Regions from separate parts of the Halobacillus sp. B29 genome, predicted to be linked through region 1. Evidence: riboswitches for the same ligand, from Rfam matches in the RefSeq annotation. Region 1 holds a riboswitch; the other holds the start of a gene.
What was found. A riboswitch is a leader RNA that binds a small molecule or an ion and turns the genes downstream of it on or off. The one in region 1 is predicted to bind cobalamin.
Positions count from the first base shown of each region.

Region 2: linked by a shared signal. The riboswitch ahead of ACTWP7_RS16930 (DUF4430 domain-containing protein) and the one ahead of ACTWP7_RS13765 (ribonucleoside-diphosphate reductase subunit alpha) in region 1 are both predicted to bind cobalamin.

Region 1 is NZ_JBQQCM010000010.1:104,604-115,865, reverse strand. Features, by position in the region: gene ACTWP7_RS13805 (aldehyde dehydrogenase family protein) at 1-878, opposite strand, end outside; gene ACTWP7_RS13800 (GNAT family N-acetyltransferase) at 958-1,404, opposite strand; gene ACTWP7_RS13795 (DUF2254 domain-containing protein) at 1,557-2,933, shown strand; gene ACTWP7_RS13790 (cation diffusion facilitator family transporter) at 3,127-4,017, shown strand; gene ACTWP7_RS13785 (pyridoxamine 5'-phosphate oxidase family protein) at 4,714-5,139, opposite strand; gene ACTWP7_RS13780 (alpha/beta fold hydrolase) at 5,375-6,235, shown strand; gene ACTWP7_RS13775 (hypothetical protein) at 6,272-6,415, opposite strand; gene ACTWP7_RS13770 (methyltransferase domain-containing protein) at 6,625-7,311, opposite strand; cobalamin riboswitch at 7,571-7,745, shown strand; gene ACTWP7_RS13765 (ribonucleoside-diphosphate reductase subunit alpha) at 7,894-10,128, shown strand; gene ACTWP7_RS13760 (ribonucleotide-diphosphate reductase subunit beta) at 10,144-11,184, shown strand.
Region 2 is NZ_JBQQCM010000014.1:85,745-97,006, forward strand. Features, by position in the region: gene resA (thiol-disulfide oxidoreductase ResA) at 1-41, shown strand, start outside; gene resB (cytochrome c biogenesis protein ResB) at 70-1,704, shown strand; gene ccsB (c-type cytochrome biogenesis protein CcsB) at 1,733-2,923, shown strand; gene ACTWP7_RS16920 (response regulator transcription factor) at 3,015-3,731, shown strand; gene ACTWP7_RS16925 (ATP-binding protein) at 3,731-5,515, shown strand; cobalamin riboswitch at 5,563-5,742, shown strand; gene ACTWP7_RS16930 (DUF4430 domain-containing protein) at 5,927-6,328, shown strand; gene ACTWP7_RS16935 (ECF transporter S component) at 6,335-6,877, shown strand; gene sigX (RNA polymerase sigma factor SigX) at 7,801-8,340, shown strand; gene ACTWP7_RS16945 (hypothetical protein) at 8,330-9,508, shown strand; gene ACTWP7_RS16950 (helix-turn-helix transcriptional regulator) at 9,614-10,063, shown strand; gene ACTWP7_RS16955 (ferredoxin) at 10,116-10,364, opposite strand; gene ACTWP7_RS16960 (helix-turn-helix domain-containing protein) at 10,502-11,262, shown strand, end outside.

The DNA of each region.
Region 1 (11,262 bases):
ATCAGACGATTGATGGACATGCAAATTTCACCCTGGTGAAGGAACCTTCCAAAGGCTGCTGCTTCCACCGCTTTTTCTACATCGGCATCATCAAGGACAATCATAGCATTGTTGCCTCCAAGCTCCAGCGCCGTATCTTTGATATGCTTACCTGCAAGCTCTCCAATATGACTGCCTACTTCTGTTGATCCAGTAAAGGAAATCAGTTTAGGTACCGGGTGTGTAACAAACGCATCCCCGATCTCTGAACCTCTTCCTACTACTACGTTCAGCACTCCTGCTGGAAATCCGGCTGCTTCAAATAAATCGGCAATCAGTAATCCTGCAGTAACAGGAGATTCTGATGCTGGTTTGGCCACAACTGTGTTTCCAGTAGCAATCGCAGGAGCAATCGACCTCATAGCTAAGTGGAATGGAAAATTCCACGGACCAATTACTCCTATGACCCCTTTCGGATAACGATAAACCCGGTTTTCTTTGCCGGGAGTATTAGAAGGAAGGATCTCTCCAGACATCCTTGTAGGAAAAGAGGAAGATTCTTTAATAATGGAGACTGCGGCCTGGTATTCCACCTCTGCTTTTACCAAAGTGCTTCCTGCTTCCTTCACCAACCAGTCTATAATTTCATCTTTGCGTTCCTTAACTACCGATAACAAACTGTCAAAATACGCCTGCTTCTTAGCTGGGAGTAAGTCTGCCCAGTCTTTTTGAGCTTGTTCAGCTGATCGGTAGGCCTCATTTAAGTCATCTTCATTGGCAGAAGGGATTGTGATAATAGCTTGTTCGGTATATGGATTTATATTTTCAATCTGTTTCTCACTTGAACCTGGGCGCCATTCCCCATTAATATATTGTTTAAAATAAGTTTGTGGACTCATATTATACCTCCATTTTACTGTGTGGAGTACTAAGTTCCACTCTCTTTCCTTTCTTAAACCTTTACAACCCTCTGGAAAATTACTTAAATTCCAGCAGCATATCTACATGAGGAATATTATCTTCCAAATAAACATCAGTCACTTCTCTAAAGCCAAATGCTCTGTAAAAACCCCTTAAATATTCTTGTCCATGAAGCCAAATTTGCTCTACTTTCCATTCATCACGCAAAAACATAATAGCTCTTTCCATTAATTCTTTAGCATATCCTTGCCCGCGTTTTTCCTTAATAACAATTACGCGCCCAATCGCATAATGATCTTCTTCTGTCTCAGGGGGAACGATTCGGCAGTAAGCGTAGAGTTGACCATTTTCCTCTAACCAGATATGCGTACATTCTTCATCACGGCCATCTACCTCAGGATAAGGACACTCTTGTTCTACAACGAAGACTTCAACTCTTAGCTTAAGTATCTTGTACAATTCGTCTTTTGTAAGATCTTTATAAGTTTTTTGTACCCAATTCAGTGCAACCACCTCTTATTTTCACTTATTTCTCTCCACTATATCGAAAGTGTGTATGAAAAGACAAAATTTTATTTTTCAAATATAATTTTACAGTTTTAATACAAGTTCTTGCAGGGAATGAGTACCTTATATGCAAAGGAGGAAAACGTCATATGCTGATGGACATATTACCCGTATCTCTTAAAAAATATTTTCAAATGACTAAACAACAGCGCAAGCAAGAAGTTCAATCGACCTTATGGTACATGCCTTTAATTTATGTATCATCGTCTATCCTGTTTGTCGCTATTACTCTTGTACTAGATTTGGTTCTAGAACTTGAACAATACACATTCCAATCTTTTCGAATTAATGCTGAAATAACCCGAATGCTGGTCAGCACGTTAATTGGCGGTTTATTAACACTGAGCGCCTTCACATTAAACTCCCTTTTAGTTGTACTTACAACCTTTAGTGGTCAATTTTCACCTCGGATGCTGATTAACTTCGTTGCAGATAGACGAACACAGCACGCTCTTGGCATATTTAATGGAAGTTTTGTGTACGTACTGCTTGTATTTTTATTTATTGGGAACACTTCTTACGAATATTTCGTAGCCGTCCCCATTATCACGATAGTATTAGTCTTTATAGCTTCTCTTACATTTATCTATTTCATTAACCATGCCACGACATGGATGCAGGTCCATAATATTACAGAAACAATGAAACAATCTTCCAAAGCGATGATCAACAATACTTTGAGCGAGGATCTTGAGCCCTTCCGAACAAAGCAAGCAGGGGATCTTCTGCAGGATTACGAAGATAATACTCAAAGCATAGGAGCAGGAAGGTCAGGATATGTTCAATTAGTAGACTATAGGAACATGATTGAGCAGGCTCGCAAGGACAATGTAATCTTAAAATTCCACTCACAAGTGGGAGATTATATTCTGGAGACGAATAAGCTAATCAGTTACTGGGGGCCGGGTGCTGATTTGGTGGATGAAGAACTTTACTACGGTATGATTAAAATTGGTCATAAAGAAACTGAACTGCAGGACATTCAGATGGGAATGCATAAATTAGCTGAAATTGGAATAAAGTCCCTGGGGAATGATGACCCTAAAACTACAACAAACACAATTCATCAAATGGCTGAATTAATGCTTACAGTCGAAGACTATATTACCTTCACACCTTATCTGACAGATAGTGATGGACAGGTTAGAATTATACTATTAAATGAAACATTTGAATATTATATTTATCGCGGTTTTGGTTATATCCGACACTATGCTGGAGATAATCATTTAATCATCACTGAAATTGTCGGGGCCCTAGCTATGGTAGCAGAGTCCATTGATTCCTCCAAACATCAGGCCATATGGGACTTCGCTTACAACACGCTGGACCATATTGAGAAGAAAGTGGTTTATCAGCTTGATAAAACATTTTTACTAGAGCAGGTTAAGAGACTCGCTCTTGCAACTAATAATCTTTATGGGTACTATGCTATTGAGCGCCGCTTCTATCCAGAAAAAAAATAAAAAACTCCAGGCCTTCCTGGAGTTTTTTTATAGTATTTCTTGTTCATACCTTTTCTGAATAAGGGGACGCTAAGATCATCCTGTGTAAGGTGTGTTGAGCTCATTCGTATTTTTCATGTTGACACATCTTAGCAGCTTTTTTATATTATATATATGAGCATATATTCATATATTTGAATAGGAGGTTTAGCCAATGGGACATCACCACCATCATCATATTGATTCTTCCACAGGAAAGATTAAAACTGCTTTTTTTCTAAATTTATTCTTTACTATTATCGAAATCATCGGGGGAATTATGACTAACAGTATGGCCATTTTATCCGATGCGTTACATGATCTTGGAGATTCTCTATCCCTTGGCCTCGCATGGTTTCTACAAAATTTTTCCCAAAAAGAGCAATCTAAAGAGTTCTCATTTGGATATAAGCGTTTTTCTTTATTAGCTGCTCTTGTTAACAGTGTCGTATTAATTGTTGGGTCTGTATTTATTTTAACGGAAGCCATACCAAGACTTCTCAATCCAGAGCAGCCAAATACAACGGGGATGATAATTCTCGCTATACTCGGAATTATCGTTAATGGAGCAGCAGTTTTCAGGCTCCGCGGAGGCGACTCAATGAACCAGACAGTCATAAGCTGGCATCTGCTTGAGGATGTTCTCGGCTGGGCAGCAGTTTTAGTTGTCAGTATCATTATGTCTTTTACGGATCTTCCTATTCTGGATCCTATTGCTTCCATTGCCATCACGGTATTTATTTTATACAACGTAGTTAAGAATTTCATTAAAACAATGCGGCTGTTTTTGGAAGGCGTGCCGGAGAGTATCAGCCTTGAAGATATCGTTCAAAAGATTAATGAGGTGCCGAACATTAATTCTACACACCACACTCATTTGTGGTCCATGGACGGTGAGAACCACGCCTTCTCCACCCATGTAGTGGTGCCGGAAGATGCAACGAAAGAGGAAATCTGTGATGTGAAAGAAAGGATTAAAGAGATTCTTCATACGATATCTCTTGAGCATGTAACCATTGAAATCGAATACGAAGATGAATCCTGCTCTATTCAAGATTCATCCTGATTCTAAATGTTGACAGTTAAAGAAAAACTCCCATTACTTGAAGACTTGATTTCGAGATAAATGGGGCCATTACGTTAGATGGATAAGGGTTGGTGGGGAAATAACTCGCTTTCCTATGGCCCTACACGATGTGGGGTCGATCGACGTTGCCACAGGACGTGGCGATCTTAGTCGATCCTCCTTATTACCAGGGGCTTCCTCGCTCGTTTCACTCCCTGCGGGATCTCACCTAGTCCCTTCTCCCGTGGAGTCTCGTCGTTTCCTTCGCCGCCCGAACGATAGCTGATGAGCGGACCCTGTTACAGGAGAAAGGATCCATGCAGCATCTACCTCAAACGCTTCTATAACAGGGTTCCTACACGTGAAAACCAGCGTGGATCTCGTTCATTGGAAAGCAATTATGGAAAGATTTTCGAGCTCCCCATAAACGCAAAGGGGCGGAAGGGAACGGTGAAGACTCCTGCGGGATGAACATGATCGGTGAGATCCCGCAGGGCTGTTAAGCCCGAGGAAGCTCACCTCATGCCCGCGGAAAGCGAGCCGTTCCCTGGAGCCCCTTTCTCCAGACAATATCTCGAAACTGAGCCTTCAACTAAACGGCCCTTTAATTTAATAACCCGTTAATTAACAACGTATCGAAATAGAAAAAAGCATTTGAGATTGGTATCTCAAATGCTTTTTATATCTGTCGGCTTATTATAAATCCAGTGATTCAGGAGTATCGCCGTCTGCATTCATTAGGCGGATTGACTCGGGCATAATCTCAAGAACGATGTAATCTGGATCTCCTTTTCCTGAGAACCAGCGCTCCATTTGTTCGCTCCATAACCAGTCTTTCATCTTCTGATCATCACGAATCTTAGCCTGACCTTGTACTTCTAAATACGTATCTCCGTAACCTTCACCTTCATAGCCTAATAAGATATGAACATGAGGGTTTTCCTCAATTTCCTCCGCTTTATGAGTATCGCGATCTGTGGGTGTGAAGAATGTGAAATCTTCATCATTTGAAAATGTCATGTAACGGGCATGAGGTTTATTATCCTTTACTGTAGCTAGTGTTCCTACTTTATGCTGATCCATAACGTTATAAATTTTCTTCTTTAGTTCTTCTTGATTCAATGGTATTCTCCTTTCATCTAGCTGATTATAATTCCAGTTTTCCCCTTCTGTTGTTAAATATAAACATCTCGGTAGGTTATTTAGCAGCTGATCCATATAGCGCTTGGGATGGAGAATTTGATGTTGTTTCCCCTTTCTCTGCAATGGGTATGCTAAAGTTAAGCTGTTTTTATAGTTGACTCTAAATGATTTTTTTATTATATTTCAGCGATAGTAATTTTCAGGAGGAAACTTAATGTTCATGAATGTGTTCAGTAATAAAAAGAAATTCACCCTCATTCTTCTTTCTTCCCTTCTCCTAGGGATTTTTATATTTTTAACGAATTCTAAACCGACAAGTTCAGAAAAAAACGGAGAAATTACCCCTACCGTTTTCATACACGGTTTTAAAGGAGGCCCAGGAACCTTCAATACGATGATGAATCGTCTAGAGCAGCAAAATGTGGGTTCCAAGCGTATGGTGGCTTATGTATCCCGACAAGGACATGTAACCTTAAGAGGAAGCCTTCCGCCCAGCATGGAGCCATTCATTCAGGTTCTTTTTGAGAATGACCGTGCCAGCTTAAAGCAACAAACTGTATGGCTCCAAGAAGTCATCCACCGGTTAAAAAAGCGTCATGGTATTCAGCAGATTAATCTAGTGGGCCATTCCATGGGGGGACTTGCAGCCACTAACTTTTTGCTTCATTATCAGGACGGTCAATATCCTGTTGTTCAAAAATTAGCGGTTATTGCCAGCCCCTATAAAGGAATTAAAAAAGAAGGTTACTTTGAAGTGCATTCAAGTCCGGCCGCTAACGATCTAAAACCGGAATCTGACGCTTTGAAATCTATGATCCTTAGAAGGGAATTCTTCCCTAAAGGTGTAGATACCCTTGTAATAGCAGGTGTTATTAATTCCTCAGAAGAGGATAGCGACCATTGGGACGGGCTTGTCCATGCTTCAAGTGTAAAAGGGATGAAATCCATTGTGCCTTTTGGCAGTTACAGAGAAGAAATTGTATTTGGTCAATCCGCCACCCATTCTGGTTTGCACGAGCATCCCGAAGTAGATCGCGTGCTTGGGGAGTTTCTTTGGGAACAGTCAAACGAATAAAAAAAAGACCAGCCTGAGAAAGCCGGTCTCTTTCCTTTATTTCCGATGAAAGACTTCAAAAAAATCTAGAAATGCATGAAACATCGCTACAGATTGGAAGGTAATCAAACTTAACGCCGTCAATGAAAAGAAACCGATAAATAAATACCGAACAGAAAACACTGCATGGACCCAGGCCACCGCAATCCCTCCTCATTGAATCAATATATGAATCATTGAACCTTATCATACTCCTTCTAACGAAATTTTCAATCGCTTTTTTTGTCGTAATACCAGCCCCTCAAACTAAGTCCGCGATTATGTTCAGCGAACGAAACAGAATCACGGGCTTTTTATTGTATTTTATTACATGATCAGAGGCTAGTCCGTAGTTTTGTTTTTGTGCTGATTTAATTTTGTTTTTCAAAGATAAATATCCACATAAATGTAAGGGATTGCTTTAAATCTTCGTCCAGATGTGCGATTTGATTCTCATCAACCCCGCGTTTATACACCCCTTGACCTTCCGTATATTTCCACCCAGTTTCTTCAGCCAGTTTAGCAAGCTCCCATGGCATCATCGTGTTGCAAATCACTTTTTCACCATACACTCTTCGATAACTATTTATCCTCGGCATGGCCGTTGGTCCCAGTATTCCAATACAAAGCTTGCCTCCCGGACGTAAGATCCTCTTCATTTCCTCAAGTCCCTGATGAGGCACTTCTATCCACTCAAGAGAGTTCACGGCCATTATGCCATCAAAGCTTTCTGAAGCGAAAGGAAGCTTTGTCAAATCTCCCTGCGTAAAGGTTAGTCCTTCTGTTTGTAATCGTTTCACTGCTCGTTCAATCATATCTTTAGAAAGATCTACTCCCGTCACTTCGTAGCCTTCTTTATATAATTTATATGAGCCATATCCATCTCCACAGCCCAGGTCAGCAACAGAATTGCCCGGGGGAAGATGATTTTTCAAAAAAGGAATAATCGTTTTGCGACTTCCCTCATCCCACATCGTCTGACTACGTTGATTCCAAAACTCTGCCCGTTCATCCCATTGTTTAGCGGCTTCCTGGTGCCAATTAAATGTTGGTTCCATATTTACGAATCCCCCTGTTTATCTATTTCCGTTATTATTGTATAGTTCACCATAGAATGTTCATTACCTTTTATTATAATTAAGTAAGCAACGTTTTAAAAATTTTTTTGACATGGGAAAAGAGTGTGTTAAAAGCTTCCATGTGGAAAATATAGGTTTTAAAGAGTGAGGTTTCTAACAAATCGTTTGCACTTTCCATTTATCTTAGATATGATATAAACACAATATAAGCTAATAAAATTATTTAAAAATACTATATATAGTATTTGCGAATCAAGATGCCATCAGGCTTAATAGGGAATCCGGAGAGAGCCGGAACTGCCCCCGCAACTGTTAGCGTTCGCGAAATGGATCATCCACTGTGCCCAGGTACGGGAAGGACCATAGTAGAATCGAACGTAAGTCAGGAGACCTGTCTTTATTCGCTGAAGTTTCAACTTCTTCGGGGATTGAGAAGATGAAGCGATAGAATGAGGTCTTCGTACGGTTTATTTGCCTCGTTCTATGGTTTCATCCGCTCAAATAAGTGAGCGGATTTTTTTATGTCCGAAATCACCTATGAATAAAAAGGAGTACGAATACATGAGCGTTCAATCTATGCAAACAGAATGGGAGCAGAAGCTAATCGACATTCAAAAAGAATTTCCCCAGTTGGATGTGGAACGAATACTAAAAAAAGTTCCAGGGATTGGGCTGAATCAAATGACTGATGAAGAGCAATCCAAAGCATTAATACTTGAGTGTCTGGCTGAAATGGACGAGTCAACACCTGATTGGACCTTTGCCGCGAGCAGGATTCACTTGGATCAAATGTACAAAAATTCAGCTTACAACCGCATGGAGGAGAGCCCCTATAATGGATTTTATTCATTAATCGAGATTTTAACGAATGAAGAAATCTATTCAAAATCGTTGCTTGCTGATTATTCTAAAGAGGAAATAGATCAACTTGAAGATATCCTTGCACCAGAACGTGATTACTTATTTACTTATATTGGTCTTAAAACTTTAAGCGATCGATACTTAGCACGTTCCAAGTCCAAACACATATATGAACTTCCACAGGAACGGTTTATGATCATTTCGATGGTAATCATGGCTCAGGAGAAAAAGTCAGTAAGGATGAGACTTATAAAAGAAGCCTATTGGGCTTTAAGCCATTTATACATGACAGTCGCTACGCCCACTCTCGCTAACGCAGGAAAAAGATATGGCCAGTTAAGCTCTTGTTTTATTGACACGGTAGATGACAGTCTGCAGTCCATTTATGACAGCAATACAGATATAGCCAACTTGAGCAAACACGGCGGAGGAATTGGTGTGTATCTTGGAAAAATCAGAAGTCGTGGGAGTGACATTCGAGGATTTAAAGACGTTTCTTCAGGCGTTATTCCATGGATGAAGCAATTGAATAATACCGCAGTCAGTGTGGATCAGCTTGGGCAGCGTCAAGGAGCTATTGCCGTCTATCTAGATATATGGCATAAGGACATTTTCCCTTTTCTTGACAGCCGTTTAAACAACGGGGACGAGCGTCAGCGCACCCATGATTTATTTACAGGCGTATCAATACCGGATGTGTTTATGGAAGCTGTAGAAAATCGTGGAGACTGGTATTTATTCGATCCTCATGAAGTTCGTGACGTTATGGGCTTTTCATTGGAAGATGCTTACGATGAAAAGCGTGGCAGAGGAACCTTCCGCGAAAGGTACGAAGCCTGTGTCAATCATCCAGAGCTGTCGAAAGAAAAAGTAGCGGCTATAGACATTATGAAAAAAATTATGGTGGGCCAGCTCGAAACAGGTACACCTTACATGTTCTACCGAGATGAAGTGAACCGTATGAATCCTAATCGTCACGCAGGGATGATCTATTGCAGCAACCTATGTACGGAAATTACTCAGAACCAGAGCCCAACCCTTCAGGAAGAACAATATTTAGAAGAAGGAAAAATTATAACGGTTAAAAACCCGGGGGATTTTGTAGTATGTAATCTCTCCAGTGTTAATCTCGGCCGCGCCGTGCCTGAAGGGGTCTTAAAGCGTTTAGTTTCCATTCAGGTACGAATGCTGGATAACGTAATTGATGAAAATACCATCCCGGTGCTGCAGGCTCAATTGACCAACCAGTCTTACCGAGGCATTGGTCTTGGCACATTCGGTTGGGCTCACTTGCTTGCTCAAAAGAAAATAGCCTGGGAATCTGAAAAAGCCGTAAATTATGCGGAAGAAGTGTACCAGGCAATTGCCTATTACACCATTGAAGCCAGCAGCGAATTAGCAGCCGAGAAAGGGAGTTATCCTTTATTTGAGGGATCTGATTGGTCTACAGGAGAATTCTTTGTTAAACGGGCGTTTGATCAAAATGAGGATTGGAACTGGAATGCCTTAAAGGATAAGGTTCAGCACGATGGGATACGGAATGGATATTTAATGGCCGTCGCTCCTAATTCCAGTACTTCTCTGATTGCCGGAAGTACAGCGAGCATCGATCCAATCTTTAAGCGGTTTTATTCGGAGGAAAAGAAAGATTATAAAATCCCGGTAACAGCCCCTGACCTAAGCCCGGAAACGTTCTGGTATTACAAATCGGCGTACGATATAGACCAGCATACAAGCATACAGCAAAATGCTGTACGTCAAAAATATATTGATCAATCCATTTCATTTAACTTATATGTTCGAAATTCTATACATGCTAAAGAACTATTAGATCTGCATATCGACGCGTGGAAATCAGGTTTAAAAACGACCTATTACACGAGATCCACTTCAAGTCAAGGTGAATACGACGAATGCGAAAGCTGCTCTTCATAAAAGGAGGACAAACATATGAATGAAACCATTCAAAAGCGAAAACTTGTTGACCACCAGGCCCCTAATGCTTCTACAGGCATTATCAACGGCAGAAGTTCTAACGTACTTAACTGGGATGATACCCGCTACTCCTGGGCGTATCCTATGTATAAAAATATGCTGGCTAATTTCTGGATTCCAAATGAAATTAATATGAGCAATGACTTAAAGCAATGGGGTACCCTGTCCGATCAGGAGCAGGCAACGTTCAAAAAAATTATTGGGCTCCTTGCCTTTTTAGACTCTATACAAACGGACTACTCTGGAAAGATAGCTGACTATTTAACGGACTCCAGTTTATCTGCACTCATGCAAGTATTAGCTTTCCAAGAAGTGGTCCACAATCAATCCTATTCATATGTGTTATCGACTCTTGTGGATCAGGATGAACAGGAAGAGATTTTTGAATACTGGAAGCACGATGACGTCCTTATTGAGAGAAACCAGTTCATTACAGATGGGTACCAAGCTTTTGCGGACGATCCTTCTGTAGAAACCTTTTTAAAGTCTATCGTTTACGACATTGTTCTGGAAGGCTTATTCTTTTATGCAGGATTCGCTTTCTTCTATAATCTGGCACGTAACAATAAGATGGTATCGACCAGCACTATGATTAACTATATAAATAGAGATGAACAGATTCATGTAAGTCTGTTTGGACGAATATTTAATGAAACATTAAGTGAAAACCCGCAGCTGGACGAAGAAAAGTACCGTCGGTTTGTCACAAATACATTCCAAGAAGCGGTGGAACTTGAAATCAAATGGGCACATCATATTATAGGAGACCGCTTCCCCGGTATTCCGATCGGTGACCTGGAAGATTATATTCGGTTCATGGCTAATAAACGATGCCGCTTACTGGGAGCCGAAAAGCCTTTTCCTGAGTATAAGGAAAATCCTTTAAAGTGGATTAAAGCTTATCAGGAAGTCGACGAAGGAAAATCAGATTTCTTTGAACAGAAATCCAGACAGTACACTAAAGTATCCGAAACCAATGGCTTCGACGAACTATAAAACTAAAAAAGGAAAAATAAACCACCTCAGGTCATCCAGATATTGGATGACCTGAGGTGGTTTAACATGGTACGTTCT
Region 2 (11,262 bases), on a different contig from region 1:
AATTGGAAGGCCATTTACAGAAGATTGTACCTGAGGAGTAGAGTTTACTTGATATTGTGAGGTTTTAATATGAATGAAATTACATGTGAGTGCGGTCATGTGAACCCGGAAGGGACGGTTCTATGTGAAGCGTGCGGGAAGCCGATTGAAGGGAACCAGCATATCAATGGGAACGAAGATAAAAAGCTTTTAAACATGAGGTATGATGGCAGTGCCCGGCGGTCTCAAACATATAACCGCACCATTGTGGACAAAATTTGGAATTTCTTTTCTTCTGTGAAGGTTGGTGTGTGGCTGATTGTTCTTACGTTAATTGCTTCAGCGGTGGGTACCATTCTTCCACAGGAAATGTACATACCTCCTAACGTAGATCCAGCTTTACACTATAGAGATCAATATGGTCTACTGGGCCAGATCTATTACCAGCTTGGTTTTCATAATTTATTTAGCTCATGGTGGTATATGTTGTTACTTGCCATGATTGGTGTTTCAATTGTCATTGCCAGTATCGACCGGTTTTTCCCTCTTTATAAGACATTGAAAAAACAAAAGCCAAGGCGCCATGAAATGTTCATGAAGAAACAGCGTATTTTTGGTGTGACAGAGTCCAATCAGATAGACTTGGAGCTTTACAAAAAGAATTTAAAAAAGCGTCGATTTAAAATTTACGAGCAGGATGGTCACATTCTTGCTGAAAAAAATCGCTTTGCCCGCTGGGGGCCCTATGTAAACCATATAGGTCTCATTATATTTTTAATAGGGTCATTGCTCCGGTTTGTCCCGGCATTTTACATTGATGATTTTATATGGGTACGTGAAGGTGAAACTTCCATGATTCCAGGAACAGAAGGTAAGTATTATATAAAGAACAAAGACTTTATCTTGGAAACCTACGATGAAAACGATCAAACAGATGCTAGATTTAAAGAAGCGATTCAAAATCAAGGCGGACCAATTCCCAAAACCTTTCAGACTAACGCAGTTATTTATGAACGGACTGATGAGATCGTCCCTGGAAAGGAACCAGAATTAACAGAACTTAAAGATACTCAAGCTAAAATGAACCATCCGATTAAATTTGATGATTTTGCTCTTTATCAAGCAAGTTATCAGTTGAATGAGTTTAAAGAAATGACATTTAAGATTCATGATAAAGGAAATGAAGATACAAACTATGGAGAGTTTACGGTTGATTTGACTGATCCTAAAAATGAATATACTCTCGATAGCGGCTATCGTGTGGAGATAGATGATTATTTCCCTGAATATGAAATGCAGGATGGCGCGCCCGTATCTGTATCCAAATTTCCAAAAAATCCTGCTTTTGTATTTACACTTTACCCTCCTGATTCCGATGAAGCAGAAACTAGCTTTCTAGGAATTGGAGCCAATGTGGATGCAAGTGGAGAAAACAATTATAAAATTGGACTTGTCAATTTCGATGTCCGTGACGTAACAGGACTCACTGTTAAGAAGGATCACACGCTTCCACTTATTGCTTTGGGTGGTGCCATTTTTATGATAGGTGTTATCCAGGGAATGTATTGGAACCACCGGAGAATTTGGCTTCAGCCTAAGGAAAATGGAGTATGGATTGCCGGGCACACGAACAAGAACTGGTATGCTCTTAGGCAGGAGATAAATAAAGTGATTTCTGGAACTCATATTCAGGAGCCCCAGGATCAGTATGAAATGAAAGAATAGAATTTATTAGTGTTTGAGGAGGATAAAAATGGGAGATTTAAGTGCAATTAGTGGAAACTTACTATATGCTGCTTTTTTCCTTTATTTGATCGCAACGTTTTTCTTTGGGGCAACGATCCGGGATAAAAAGAGAACGAAAAGTAGAACTGCGGGGAATATAGGAATATCTATTACAATACTGGGTTTTATAACTCAAGTGGGTTACTTCATAACAAGGTGGATTGCAAGTCACCATGCACCAGTTAGTAATTTATTTGAATACACCACGTTCTTTGGAATGATGCTGGTGTTTGCATTTATTGTACTGTATTTTATTTACAGAGTGGATCTGCTTGGTCTTTTTGCATTGCCTATAGCTTTGTTAATCATAGCTTTTGCCAGCATGTTTCCGACTGAGATTTCTCCATTAGTACCATCTTTGCAATCACACTGGCTCTATATTCACGTCACGACTGCTTCATTGGGCCAGGGTATATTATCCGTCAGCTTTGTAGCAGGACTGATTTACTTAATCTCCCAGATCGATCAGTCCAAAACCAGCAAGCACACATCGTGGCTCGAGTTCGTCATTTATACAATAGCTGCAGTTGTAGCTTTCATCGTTCTATCGTCTACCTTTAGTGCATTGAATTATCAATCGGTTTTTCAAGCGCCAATTGAAGGTCAGCAGGCGGAAATTACTTATCAGATGCCTGCCGTTATCGGACCCTCAGGTGGAGAGTTAATTACCGAGGAAGCTATGCAGCCACTTGTTGAGGCACCACAGTGGATGCGTGGTGAGGATGCTGCTGTTAAGTTAAATACCTTTATTTTAGCCTTACTTGGCGGTCTTGTAATATATGGAGCAGCAAGACTCCTGATGAGAAAAAGAGTTGGGGCTTTCCTACAGCCTATGCTTAGGAAGAAAGTAAATCCAGAATTGGTCGATGAGGTTTCTTACCGCGCCGTTGCCATCGGTTTTCCTGTTTTTACTTTAGGTGCTCTTATTTTTGCCATGATCTGGGCCCAGCAAGCATGGGATCGCTTCTGGGGCTGGGATCCTAAAGAAGTGTGGGCATTGATCACCTTCTTTTTCTATGCAGCTTATTTACACCTGCGGCTTTCAAGAGGCTGGCAGGGGATGAGATCTGCGTGGCTTGCCGTTGGTGGTTTTGGAATTATCATGTTTAACTTAATTGCGGTAAATTTGGTGATTTCTGGACTTCACTCCTATGCATGATTTATTCTTAAAGGCAGGAAGGGTTTTTACCCCCCTGCCATTTTTATTTATGAAATGAAATAATTAGTATTAATTAAGGGTGGTTAGACTTATGGAACAAGAAGCCAGAATATTAGTAGTGGATGATGAAGATCGTATTCGACGTTTGATCCGCATGTACTTAGAAAGAGAAAATTATATTATTGACGAAGCAGAAGATGGAGACGAAGCTTTAAAAAAAGCAATCGATGTGGATTACGATGTCATTCTGCTCGACTTAATGCTCCCGGGAATGGACGGTATAGAAGTTTGTAAAGAGCTGCGGGAAAAGAAAGCAACTCCAGTCATTATGCTTACCGCCAAAGGGGAAGAAGCAAATCGTGTGCAAGGCTTTGAAGTGGGTACTGATGATTATATTGTTAAGCCATTTAGCCCGAGAGAAGTGGTTTTAAGGGTGAAAGCTCTGCTTCGCCGGTCTTCCTCTACTAAATTTTTGGAAACGGATACTTCTGCAAGAAATGTCCTGGTATTTCCGCACATGACCATCGATAATGATGCGCACCGTGTAACAGCCGAAGGAAAAGAAGTAGCATTAACTCCTAAGGAATATGAGCTCCTTAATTACATGGCGCAGTCCCCTGATAAAGTTTTTCACAGAGAACAGCTTCTCAAAGAAGTTTGGCAATATGAATTTTTTGGTGACCTCAGAACCGTGGATACTCATGTGAAGAGATTAAGAGAGAAGCTAAGTAAAGTTTCCGCTAATGCGGCAGGTATGATCGTTACAGTATGGGGGATTGGCTATAAGTTCGAGGTAAGTGGAGAATAATGTTCTGGCGCAGTGTGGTAGGTAAACTGTGGTTTACTATATTATTTCTTGTATGCTTTGTCCTGTTTATTCTAACGGTCTTACTATTAGAATTTTTTCAGAATTATCATATCCAGCAAGCAGAGAGTCAATTACTTCAGACTGCTTCTAAAATTACAGAGGTAGTTGATAGGTATGAAGATAGAGATCTGCTTCTTTCTACTACGGCACTTGTTAAGAATCCTGCGAGCCGGGCATTGATCACTTATGGACCTAATGAAGTGATTATTAGTGATAGCGAATCACAGGCGCTTCCCAAAATGACTTACAATTGGATCTCTTCCGATAACGATTTATCCAAAGTCATAAGTGAAGGGCGTGATGTGAAAAAGGTTACAGAAATAAAGGAGTTCGATACAGAGGTTATGGTAGTAGGAACTCCTTTAACAGAAAGAAATGGTGCTGTTTTTGTTTATCAATCTCTGGATACGATTGAGGAAACTTCTGAACAGACCACCAAAATTATTTTCCTTGGAGCAGGGATTGCTATTATTTTGACTACGATCTTTGCTTTTTTCTTATCTACCCGTATCACATCCCCCTTAATCAAGATGCGTGAAGGTGCCCTTGAGCTTGCTAAAGGGGAATTTAACACAAAGATCCCTATTTTAACTCATGATGAAATAGGAGAGCTTGCTATGGCTTTCAATCGCATGGGACGTCAGCTTAAATTTCATATTAATGCCCTAAATCAGGAGAAAGAACAGCTTTCGGGCATATTGCGCTCGATGGCAGATGGAGTTATTACCATCAATCGTGAGGGAGAAGTTCTGATTTCCAACCCTCCAGCCCAGCAATATTTGGAAGCTGATAAGTTTGAGAATGATGAAGAAGCTACATTGAGTCCAATTAATTTGCCTGCTCCTCTTTATGAACTTTTTGATGAAGTGATATCTAAAGAACAGGAAGCGATGACTGAAGTATCCTTGCAAGGCCGCTCCTGGGTCATTATTATGACTCCATTATACGATAAAGACACTATTAGAGGTGCAGTTGCGGTCTTAAGAGATATGACAGACGAGCGCAGACTGGATAAACTTCGCAAAGATTTTATTGCCAATGTTTCTCATGAACTACGAACTCCTATCTCAATGCTTCAAGGGTACAGTGAAGCAATAGTAGATGATGTTGCGGAGAGTAAAGAAGATAAAAATGAATTAGCCCAGATCATCCACGATGAATCATTGCGAATAGGCCGACTGGTCAATGAGTTATTGGATTTAGCTCGAATGGAAGCGGGTCATATAAATTTATATGTAGAATCCGTAGAAATGACTTCTTATATGGACAAGATTGAACGGAAGTTTCAAGGACTTTCCAAGGAACGACAGGTTGCCTTAACAATAAATGTAGATCCAAATCTAGAATGGCTTTATTTTGATGCTGATCGGATTGAACAAGTATTTACTAATCTCATTGATAATGCCATTCGACATACAAGTGAGCATGGATCCGTAAACGTAATTATTGAGGATGGAGAACATGAATGGATGGCATCTGTACATGATTCTGGTCAGGGAATTTCTGAAGAGGATCTTCCATTTGTATTCGAACGTTTTTATAAAGCAGACAAATCAAGAAAAAGAGAAACATCTAAGCATAAAAAAGGAACGGGTCTAGGACTGGCTATTGCTAAAAATATTGTGGAAGCCCATAATGGAATAATCAGTGTGCACAGTAAGGTGGAAGAGGGGACTACTTTTTCTTTCAGAATCCCAAAGAGGATAGATTTTACAGATAACTAGTTGCTAAATGTCGAAAAGTGAGTTAATCTAGTAATGGATAAATAACTTCATATTGAGTGGATTCAGGTGCCTGAAAGGGCTTAAAACGGGAACTCGGTTAAAGGCCGGGACTGTCCTCGCAACTGTATGTGAATACGAAAAGGAAATTCCACTGTGCAAATGCACGGGAAGGATCCTTAGTAGGATGACGCACAAGTCAGTAGACCTGCCTGATCCCAGTGTTTCAAAGCTTCGGGGATTGAGCGTTTGAGACAACCGATCGGTTCTATGTAAATATTTTAACTAAACCATCTGTTTGTCTTAAGCTTGCCTTTAACGAAGGCAGGCTTTTTTTGATGGATACATAGTGTTAGGTTGTCCATTCGTCCTTTCGAAAAAGCCAGTACTAAAAAATGAGAGGATGGAAGCAAGATGAACAAACTTTATGCTTTAATGTTGGCGGTTTTATTAACGGCAGGTATCTTAAGTGGGTGTGGCACACAGAAAGAGGAACAAGCCAATGCCGTTCAAGAAGAGGAAAAACAGGAAGTCAGTGTCCAAATAGAGATCTCCAAAAATAATGGAGAGAAAACCTTAGCTGATAAAGAACTTTCCGTGGAGGAAGGCGCTATCTTGATGAAAGTCTTGGAAGATAATTTTGAAGTAGAACAAAGTGATGGAATGATAAATAGTATTGAAGGAATATCAGCAAATCAAGATAAGAAAATGGCGTGGATGTACACAATTAATGGAGAGGAAGCCCAAGTGGGAGCCAACGACTATGAATTAAAACAAGGCGATGAGATTGTATTTGATTACCATTCATGGGAATGATGGAAAATGAATATTTATAAAATCACCTTAATTGCCATGCTTGCCTCATTAGCGGTTGCGGGCAGAATTGCTCTAAGCCATGTTCCTAATGTACAGCCGGTAACTGCCATTATCATTTTGACAGGGTTTTGGATGGGACCCGCTGCAGGTCTAGTTATGGCATTCTTAACAACCATTGTATCCAATATGCTTCTTGGGATGGGCTACTGGACTATATGGCAGGTAGTTGCATGGTCAATTATAGGTTTGGTTGCAGGTCTACTTGGAAAATATAAATCAGGTCTCCCCGTCTGGGGCCTTTCCATATATGGATTTCTCTCAGGTATATTTTTCGGGCTGGTTATCTCGCTTACGATGCGTTCTATTGGTCAGCCTTTCTGGGCTTATTATTTGGCGGGATTGCCTTACGATCTAAATCATGCTATTTCAACAATCATTTTCATCTTAGTTCTTTCTCCCGTTTTAGGTACATTGTTTAAACGTTACAAGAAGAGAAATGGACTTACTGAAAAAACACCACATATTGGAACAACCAATTATCGTTCTTAGAAACACAGGATGCCAGGGATCCCCTGACGCCTGTGTTTTTTCTATCTATTTGGCTCTTTAAACTTCCGTATTAATTTTAATGTAAAGCTCCCGATACTGGAAGACTCCGTTTCGAGATAACTCGGGTCCGTTGCAAACATTAGATGAGGGCGGCTACGGAAACAACACGTCTTGTTCCATCACCCAGACACTCGAGACATAAGTCGCTCATCAACGGATTGAAAAACCACAATCCTTTTGATGGTCGGCTTATGCTGGTCGTGTCTTTCGGGGTGATTCCACATTTGAACACTTTCCTGCGGGGGAACTGGCAAGCCTCCTCAGTCGTTAACACTCCTTGTGGGGTCTCACCTAGCTCCTTCTCCCGCGGGAGTCTCGTCGTTTCCTCCGCCACCCCAACGATATCTAGTGAACGGACCTTTCCAGAAGAGGAAAGTTCTTCTCCTTAATCTGCATTAAATGCTTTTATAACAGGCTATCGTACATCGTTATATCCTGAAAACAGGTGTAAAACCATACGTCTTACTTCCACATCAAGCAGGTATGTTTGATGTGATTTCGAGCATCTGATTTGGCCAGGTCCGGAGGGGGATGATGAAGACTCCTGCGGGATGAACATGATCGGTGAGACCCCGGAGAGCGTTAGCTCGAGGAGGCTCAGCACATGCCCGCGGAAAGCGAATCATCCCCCGCAGGACCTTTAAACTAATCCGATATCTCGAAACTGAGTTTTCAACTAAACGGCCCTTTAGCTTAATAAGCCATTGGTGAAAATTAACAGGAACGTCTAAGAGATCCATTTATTTATAAATCCCTTTTAATAGCCCTTCCTTTATATCTTTTTTTAAATCCTCATATTAAGATAGTGATGTAACTTTTTTCTTACATATAACGACTAAATAGATAAGTGGGAGGTACCATTAGTGAAAACGTTCTTTGACGAACTTTACGAAAGTTATCATCATGATTTGTTTCAATATTTAATCTACATGGTCAAAGATCGCGATCTCGCTGAAGATCTTGTCCAGGAAGTTTATATAAAGGTGCTTAAATCTTATCAGTCTTTTGATGGGCGGAGTACTGAAAAAACTTGGCTGCTATCTATAGCGAGACATGTAGCGATTGATCACTTCAGGAAGCAAAAACGCAAACGGAATCGAATTATGGATTTTTTTGATTGGAATGAAAAAGGGGAGCAACTTAAAGATTATGCTTCTTTGCCGGATGAAATCGCAATCCAAAATGATGAAATGAAGCAAGTTTATAAAGCACTGGATAATTGTACGATAGATCAAAGAAATGTAATTATTTTCAGGTTCATACAAGGGTTGTCTATACAAGAAACAGCAAAAATATTAAATTGGAGCGAGAGTAAAGTGAAAACGACTCAGCATCGAGGAATGAAAGCCTTAAAAGAGATGATGGATAAGCCTGTAGAAGGGGGGGTACAGCGTGAAGCGTAAAACTTATAGCGAAGATGAATTAAAAGAATTGTTAGGAGAATTTCCGAAGATTGAAGATAAGCAAAACAAAGAAAATCTTTATCGCTCCATAGAGCCTAAGCTTAATAAACGAAAAAGAAGAATCGCTCCCTGGATAACTCCGAGTATGGCTACAGCTGCAGTACTGCTTATCCTTGCAATTGTTCTCCCTGTTTTATTGAGTTCACTACCTACCAATGAATATAGCGGCTCAGCTGATCAGGAAGAAAGTTCCACTGAGTCTGCAAATGAAAGTGGCCGGGACCAGGCAGAAACTACTGAACAAAAACCTTCAGAAATTGAAGATTCCAGTAGAAATGAAGATACTACTCCTTCCTCTGATAATAATGAAACAGAATCACCCTTTACACTCCAGGATCGTTCTCCGGACATAGAGTCTTACGTTCTTCCCGGAAAAAATGGAGAGGTAGTCGTACCATTTACAGTAATAAAACCTGGTGATCAGGAAGATAAAAATATTTCTTCACTCGTTAATCCTGCAGAGTGGGGATTGGCTGAAGATCTAATCAAGGATTTAACCTTTAATATTGATGAAGAAAGAAACCAGGCTGAGGTCATTTTTCCGGATAATTTTTCCATAAGCGGCAGTGCCTACACATCCATTATATCCGAGAGTATCCGGTGGAAATTGTACCCTTATGAGGTGAAAAACATTAAGCTTCAGACAGAGAGTGGATCACCAGTCGTCCTTGGCAATCTTGGAAAAATAGAAACTCTTCCTGTGGTTGAGCAAAATCGATATTATTATCAAATTTACAGCGATCAGGGCAGCGAGCGTCAATTTCTCGTCCCTATAAAGGCTGAGAGAGAGCTCTCCATTCAGGAGGCGTTAAATCGAATGAAGGAAAAGCATACTTCTAACAACGTAGATTCTGCTGTACCCAATCATGTAACCTTTTCTTCGGTTGCAGTGGAAGGATCTGTTCTAACCATGACAGTTGAACACGAGTCATGGGCAAGCGATCAGCAATTAATGATGATGATTGATGCGGTGTTAGCTACAGCTAAGAACTTCGGTTTTAACGAAGTGATCTTCGATAATATTAACCATGAAATAAATTCATTCTACAACTTAAACGAACCTATCCCGGTGCCCACCTTTATAAATCCAATAGATATGAATGAATAACCTAACGCCCCGTATTATGGATACGGGGTTTTTAATCACTTTAATAGGTAAGCAGGGAGGGGACATGTTAGAATTAGGGGGACGTAGTAAAGGGGACGGTGCAGGTTGGATAAAGAACAATTAAGGATACAAGTGACTGAAAAAATAAAATTAATCCGTGTGGAATATGGCTATACGCAATCAAAAATGGCTGAAGTGCTAGGCTTGTCTAAAAAAACCCTTGTCCAAATTGAAAAAGGACGCACAATTGCTGGATGGACCACAGTGGTGGCCGTGTGCGCTCTTTTTCAAGATAGTGAAGTTTTAAAAGGCGTTCTTGGAGATGCACCCCTTGAAATTGCAGAAACCATTGCTCACCACCAAGTGGAACGTCCGGTTGGTAAAACGCTGGGAGGGAAAGTATGGTGGACAACGCTCAAGGAAAAAGAAGGTTTTTTACTGCAGCAAAATATGATAAGCAAGCATTACCGGATTATAGATGATCAATTTGACCGCTGGTTTTCTACGTTTGATGAGGGAGAAGCTTATAGAAGGTTTGAAGAGCTGGATAAATGATAGGATCCCTTAAAAAAAGAACCCCTTCACATTCGGAAGAGGTTCTACTTTATTATTCGTGCTTGTGCGCATTTCCTTCAAAAGGGGATTCTGCAATCTTAATAGAATCTGTAGGGCAGCCATCGAAGGCATCTTCCATGTCTTCTTCCCACACTTCAGGCACTTCCGAAACACCCTGGTTATCATCAAGTACAGAGTAAGCAATCCCTTCGTCGTCATAATCATATATGTCAGGTGCTGCAGCTCCACAAGCACCACATGCGATACACGTTTCTTGATCAACCATCGTATATTTAGCCACGACTGATGATCCTCCTTTGTATGTCCACTCATGAAGAGGAAACTGAATAAATAGGGTACATAGTTATTGTAAAACTCCCGTCTGGAGTTTTCAACACGAACGGTAGATTCCCTAGTATCTGGAAGGAGGAGGCTGGTGTGTTTAACGTCATTATTTTGACATGCGTAAGAAAGTTAAATGGAGAGCGTACAATATCAGGAATATATAATTTATTAACTGGAAAACGTTCGTCTCAGACATTGCAGGACGCAAAGGGTTACGAATTGGAGCGTTATTTTGGTATTTATGAAGGGTTAGCTCGAGATGAATTTGAAGATAGATGTAAGCAAATTGAAAAAAATCAGTGGATTTATCTTGGAGATCGATTCTCACCCATTATTACATCTGATGGAGCTCGCTATCTTGATAACTATCAGGGGCCTACATTTGAATTTTTTAGCGGAATGAATAATCACCGGAATATCAGAGAATTTGAACACAGACTTTTACTAGTCATTCAGACGATTACTTCTATTCATGCAGGCAACTACACGTTTATCCCTGTTATCGATGACTCTAAAGCACAAAGGTGGGTTAAACGTTATTATGCTTCTCTTTCCCATAACCTGAATCAAGAAGTCAAAGGAATGTATAATGAAATCTTGGATCTTTTGAACAATCGATCGTATTTGGAGTCAGAACTGTTCACCTTTCGGTTGAGTGGGGCTGAAGTGATAGGGCTTACCTATGAACAAATGAAGCGTAAGTATGACATTACAACGGAAGATGCTTACGTTTGTATTCAGCATGTACTTTATTATTTATTCCACGAGGCTAGAAATTCACCAGATTCCTACCCCTTCCTATTTGCGTGCACTCGTGGTTTAGATGGTGAGACAATGATCACTCAGTCAGCTAA